2 linked regions of the Cellulophaga algicola DSM 14237 genome follow. The protein of the gene in region 2 interacts with the protein of the main gene of each other region in a pairwise test. Links are inferred from orthologs where the notes say so. Each region holds a gene or a part of one and is shown on either strand. Other genes may lie near its edges.

What was found.
Region 1: the proteins of pepE (region 2) and pepT interact in binary tests that used the Escherichia coli proteins (3 or more experiments, as listed by UniProt). The link is inferred for Cellulophaga algicola DSM 14237 from one-to-one orthologs.

The regions. Positions count from the first base shown.
Region 1 is NC_014934.1:408,444-411,783, reverse strand. Bases 245-3,241 are described here. They hold pepT (peptidase T), read right to left. Parts: upstream 2,363-3,241; coding sequence 1,127-2,362; downstream 245-1,126. Other genes in these bases: CELAL_RS01720 (TonB-dependent receptor), read left to right, coding at 2,502-3,241; yajC (preprotein translocase subunit YajC), read left to right, coding at 755-1,051; CELAL_RS01735 (DUF1573 domain-containing protein), read left to right, coding at 274-750. In the rest of the region: transcription antitermination factor NusB, read left to right, coding at 1-231; more of CELAL_RS01720, read left to right, coding at 3,242-3,340. UniProt on the Escherichia coli protein: Cleaves the N-terminal amino acid of tripeptides.
Region 2 is NC_014934.1:2,601,964-2,605,070, forward strand. What follows is about bases 160-2,923. They hold pepE (dipeptidase PepE), read right to left. Parts: upstream 2,006-2,923; coding sequence 1,313-2,005; downstream 160-1,312. Other genes in these bases: CELAL_RS11320 (beta strand repeat-containing protein), read right to left, coding at 160-1,155; CELAL_RS11330 (carboxypeptidase-like regulatory domain-containing protein), read left to right, coding at 2,184-2,923. In the rest of the region: more of CELAL_RS11320, read right to left, coding at 1-159; more of CELAL_RS11330, read left to right, coding at 2,924-2,945; CELAL_RS11335 (hypothetical protein), read left to right, coding at 2,983-3,107. UniProt on the Escherichia coli protein: Hydrolyzes dipeptides containing N-terminal aspartate residues. May play a role in allowing the cell to use peptide aspartate to spare carbon otherwise required for the synthesis of the aspartate family of amino acids.

The sequences.
Region 1 (3,340 bases), 2.2 Mb from region 2 along the record:
GATAAGGATAGAATTGCAGATATAGATGCAATTTTATTAAAAATGGCCATTGCAGAATTATTAAATTTTCCATCGATACCAGAACGAGTTACCATAAATGAATATTTAGAATTGGCCAAAGAGTACAGTACTCCTAAGAGCAGTACATTCATAAATGGTATTTTAGATAAATTAGTTAAGGAATATCAACAAGAAGGAAAACTGAACAAAATAGGCAGAGGTTTATTATAATATTGTTTATTTTTGATTAAAATTTTAAATATTTAAACGGTTATGAGAAAAATAGTTATCACGTTAAATCTATTGTTGGTAGTTGTTTTAATGTCCTGTAAGGATGATGCAACAAGTAAAATCAACAGTTCAAACCTTGAAGCAGCAGGGGAAAGAGATGCAGCAGCAAAAATGCTACCTGTTATGGCTTTTGAAAAGGTTGAACATGATTTTGGATCAATAATTCAAAATACTCCACAGGAAACTGTTTTTAAGTTTACAAATACGGGTGATGCTCCACTAATTATTACAGATGCAAAAAGCACCTGTGGTTGTACAGTTCCAAAGTTTCCAAAAGGTGCAATTGCTCCAGGAGAATCTGGTGAGTTGGTAGTAAATTATAATGGTTCAGGAAACAATTTGGTACAGAAAGTAGTTACCGTATCAGCAAATACAGAAAAAGGATCAGAACAATTAAGAATAAAAGCATTTGTAAACCCTAAAGGTGGCGCTCCAGTAGGGCCATTAAAACAGTCATAATTACATGTTAGAAAAATATCCATTTATACCCCTGATTGCAATTTTCGTAGTATTTTATTTCTTTATGATTGCACCTCAGAGAAAAAAGCAAAAACAAGAAAAGAAATTTTCTGCTGAATTAAAAAGAGGTGATAAAGTTGTTACTAAAAGCGGAATGCACGGTAAGATTGTTGAATTAAACGACAAAGATAATTCTTGTGTAATAGAAACTTTAGCGGGGAAAATAAAGTTTGAGCGTTCTGCTCTTTCTTTAGAGATGAGCTCAAAGCTTAATGCTCCAGCAGTAATTGAGAAAAAATAATTGTATTTTTTATACGTTTAAAAAAAGCACCTTTTTAGGTGCTTTTTTCATTTTACAAGTTTTAATTTTTACGCACTATCGGTTTGATTTTGTAGCGGTAAGTTCACAGATTTTTACAATTACTTTTATAGCACTTTCTATGCTTTCTAAAGGTACATATTCATACTTTCCATGGAAATTATGTCCTCCAGCAAAAATATTAGGACATGGTAACCCCATAAAACTTAATTGAGATCCGTCTGTGCCTCCTCTGATTGGTTTTATAAGTGGAGTAATGCCTAAGGATTCCATTGCTTCTTTTGCAGTAGTTACAATATGATAAACAGGAGCTACCTTTTCTTTCATATTAAAGTACTGGTCTTTTACCTCAATATGTATACAGTTGCCATGAATTTTGTTTAGTTGCTCTTTTATAGTAGCTATACGTACTTTGCGTTTTTCAAATAGACTCTTGTCGTGATCTCTTATGATGAGCTCAATCGTTGCGTTTTCTATTTCGCCAGAAATATGATGAACATGAAAAAAGCCTTCGCTACCCGTTGTTTTTTGAGGAACTTCGTTTTCGGGTAACAAAGTCATAAACTCATTGGCTATACTTATCGCATTGATCATTTTTCCTTTGGCATAACCAGGGTGGACACTTTTTCCTGAAATTACAATTTTAGCAGAAGCAGCATTGAAATTTTCGTATTCTAATTCTCCAACCTGACTTCCATCCATAGTATACGCCCAATCTGCACCAAATTTTTCCACATCAAATTTATGTGCTCCACGACCAATTTCCTCATCAGGAGTAAAACCTATTTTTATAGTGCCATGTTTTATTTCAGGATGATGTATTAAATATTCCATCGCCGAAACTATTTCTGTAATTCCTGCTTTATCGTCGGCACCAAGAAGAGTCGTACCATCTGTAGTTATAATAGTTTGTCCTTTGTATTGAAGTAAATCATCAAAATAATCTGGAGAAAGAATAATATTTTTTTCCTTATTTAATACAATGTCTTTTCCATCGTAATTTTCAATAATTTGTGGATTTACGTTCGTTCCTGAAAAATCTGGCGAAGTATCAAAATGCGCTATAAAACCTATTACAGGAATGCTGGCGTCAGTGCTATTGCTTGGAAGGGTTGCCATGATGTAAGCATTTTCATCGATGGTAACATCGCTTAGTCCAATTAATTTTAATTCTTCGGCTAATTTATTGGCTAAATTCCATTGCTTCTCGGTACTCGGTGTTGTTGATGAGTTTGGGTCGCTTTGAGTGTCAATAGTTACGTAACTCAAAAATCTATTAAGAATAGGGTTCATTTATTATAATTTTTTATAAAAATACGAATTAGGTAATTTATTGAATAACTATTAAATTTTTTTTTAACATTTATTTAATAAGTTGAGGATTACATAATTTTATGCTAACTTCATACAAGAATAACTCAAATACTATCTTATGAAAAAAATGTACTTATTATTTATTGTTTTACTCAGTGCCGTAAGTTTTTCTAACGCCCAAATTACGGGAACAGTTTTAGATGATGAAGGAGTTCCTTTACCAGGAGCTTCAATAGTAAAAAAAGGAACTACAACAGGAGCCACTACAGATTTTGATGGAAATTTTAGTATCGAAGCAGCTGTAGGTGATATGTTAATAGTCTCTTATATAGGTTTTGAAACAAAAAATGTTACAGTTGCAAATTCTAATATGACAATTAGATTAGCATCGGGTCTAGCCTTAGAAGAAGTGGTTATTGTAGGTTCTCGTAACCCAAATAGAACAGCTACAGAAAGTACGGTCCCTGTTGATGTTATTAATATGAAGGAATTAAATAATATTGCGCCTCAGGTAAATTTAAATCAAATATTAAATTATGTAGCGCCATCGTTTACTTCAAATACACAAACTATTTCAGATGGTACAGACCATGTTGATCCAGCCTCTTTGAGAGGTTTAGGTCCTGATCAAGTTTTGGTATTAATTAATGGTAAAAGGAGACATACTTCTTCATTAATTAATGTTAACGGAACATTTGGTAGGGGTAGTGTAGGAACAGATTTAAATGCTATTCCTGCTGCAGCAATACAACGTATTGAAGTTTTAAGAGATGGTGCTGCAGCACAATATGGTTCAGATGCTATTGCGGGTGTTATCAACATTATTTTGAATAAAAGTGTAAACGAGTTAACGGCTACAGTAACAACAGGAGCAAATTTCTCTAAAAATGCAAATGATCAAACTGGTGGAGTAGACGGGCAGACAACAAATGTGGCTGCAAGTTATGGACTTCCCAT
Region 2 (3,107 bases):
AGCCACTTGTACTCCGTTTACAGCATCAACTTGAAGTGTCGTGCCATCAACATTGACCTCTAAATCCATAGCGACTAAAGCAGCATCAAGAGCAGTACCAGTAATAGATCCGTTTGTAGAAGTAACATCTTCTCCTAAGTTGGCGGCTATAGTAGCAGCATCTTGCCATTCAGGATCTCCAGTAGCACTAGTTCCTAAAATTTTATTTTCATCACCTGCAGTAGTTCCTATCTTTTCTGTAGTTACAGCATCATCTACTATTTCTGCAGTGTTTACGGCGTCATCTGCAAGTTTTGCATTCGTAATAGCATCATCTGCTACGTCTACTTCAGCAATAGTACCATCTAAAATATCTTCTGAAAGTATCGTTTCATTTAAAATTTTATCGGTAGTTACAGCATCCGGACCAAGCTTAACATTGGTTATCCCTGCGTCTGCAACTCTTATCTGTGTATCTTTTAAGGTAGCGCCATCGCCATTGGTCACAATTATAGAGTTATCAGTACCTGTGCCTGCCACTAATTCATTGGAAAGTAATTTTCCGCTAACATTATCCACATTTAAAGGTGCCCACTCAACGAAAGAACTTGCGTTAGTTTGTAAGATGGTATTGGGTAAGCCAGCCGCCATTTTTCCAGGTTGTATGGCTCCATTCTGAATTTTAGCATTGCTTACGGCATTGTCTGCTAATTTATTTTGGGTAACCGCTCCGTCTACTAATTTTGTAGTACCCATAGTTCCATCTTGAATGTTGGAAGCATTTAATAAACCTACTTCAAAATTATAATTGGTATCTGTAGTTTTGGTGATGCTAATAGATTCAAAATTACCAGGGTTCTCTAAGGCTTCACTCGTAAAGCTAAGGTTCTCCCCAAAAGCTTCACAAATATTAATCCATTGGAGTCCGTCATAATAATGCAAACATTGCTCTTCGGTATTATAGACCATAGCACCTTCTAACGGAAGAATGGCATTCATTTGAGCCGTATTTACACGGTTAATTACAAAAGCTTTGTCAATGCTTTCTAATTCTAATAATGATGCTGGATTTATGGTTTGTGGGTTGTTTCCTATTTTAACTTGGGCATTAAGAAATCCTGCTCCAAGTAATAGAAATGCTATAATTACAACTGCTTTGAAATTAAATTTGTGCATAAGTGTAAGAACTTATTAGGGGTTATTTTTGATAAAATTACAATTATATAAAGATTTCACCCCTTTTTTAGGATGAAATGCAATTGCTCTAGTTTAACTGATTGAAAGTTAAGGTTTAGCTCTGTAAATTAACACTATTTTTACTTTCTTATTGTGGCTAGAAGTGTAGGTTTATTCCCTCATACGGGACTTTATTTTGCTCGAAAATTCTTGCTTCAAATGCCCCTTTTAACGTACTAATATCATTTTCAATATATATAAAACTACCTTCTCGTAAGCCTACTACTGGCGTTGTATTAAAACAATGAAATTCTTTAATTCTGGTTTCCCTTGTTTCTCCATTATGGTTACTTTTTGGGTCTGGATCTAGGTAATGTGCATTGATATTAAAATTAACCAAACCTAGAGTATTAAAACTAGGAGGGTAAACAATGGGCATGTCATTGGTAGTTTGCATATTTATGCCCGCAATATTACTTCCTGCACTCGTTCCAAAATAGGGAGTGCCTTTCGTAACTTTATCTTTTAAAGGGATCATTGCCGCAAGTTCATGTAGCTGTTTTACCAATAAAAAAGTGTTGCCGCCACCTGTGAAAAAAGCTTCCGCATTTTGGATTCCTGTTCTGGCATCTTCAAAAGTGTGTAAGCCGATAACCTCTTTGCCTATTTTCGCAAATGCCTTAGCGACAAGAGCAGTATACGCGTCATGAGAAATTCCGCTTGGTCTAGCATAAGGAATAAAAGTGATGGTTTTTACGTCTTTAAAAAAGACTTCCAGTGTTTCTAATAGATAGGCTAAATATGCTTCTCCGTGTAATGTAGAGGTGCTGGCAAGTAGTAATTTTTTCAATTTGTAGTAATTTTTGAGCTGCTAAATTAACAAAAGTTTAATGGTGCATTATTTTTTTTTGAGAGTAACTTGCATTTTCTTTATGCTTAACTTTAACTTGTGATAATACAGTACCTTATAATAGGTATACACAAGTGTAGGTATGAACACTACTTGTTTCTTAGATAAAACTAACCTTATGAAAAAAATTATACTATTGGTACTTTTAGGTACATTCTCAATTGCGCAAAGTTTTGCTCAAGATGAAGAACGTACCTACTTACGCGGTAAAGTTATGTACCGCAATAGCAATGTTCAGAATGAAAATGTAATTAATGTAAATACGGAATTAGGAGTCATAACCAATACCAGTGGGGAGTTTGCCATTAATGTTAAGGTTGGCGATGAATTGGTTTTTACGGCATTAAATTATCAAATGAAACGCGTTATTATTACGCCAGAAATTTTAGCGAATAACAGACTTGTTGTTGAAGTTAATGAAAAAGTTACAGAATTAGATGAGGTAGTGGTAGGGCCAGAAAACCAAGAAGCTTTTTTGATTGTAAAAAATGAAGAGTTTAAAAAATACGAATATGGTATTGATGAAACTTCTAGAGTAGAAAATATAGCCATGTCTGACCAAGAACGTGGTATGCAAAACGGAATCAATTTTGTAAACATTTTTAAAGCCATTAAAAAAGGAATTAAAAATGAAGATGGCACAGCAGCAGAACCGGCACCTAGATTAAAAGTTAGTGATGTGCTTCGTCAAGTTTACGATGATCAATTTTTTGTCTCAGATTTACAATTGCCACAAGATAAAATTACTCAGTTTTTATACTATTGCGATACACGTTTACCAGAACAATCGCTCCTAAAAAAAACCAATGAGTTTGAATTGATTGATTTTCTAGTGAATGCAAGTAAAGATTTTCGTGCGCAATTAGATGATAAAAACTAGTCTTTATATAACGTGTTTTTTTATATGTGCTGCCAACGTGCAGGCACAAAAAACGGTTTATAAAGAACTAGAAGGTAGGGTATCTAGTGCAGATGGGGATGTTGCTGCTACGCATGTCTTAAATATTAGTGCTCAAAAAGCAGCGATTACAGATATTGATGG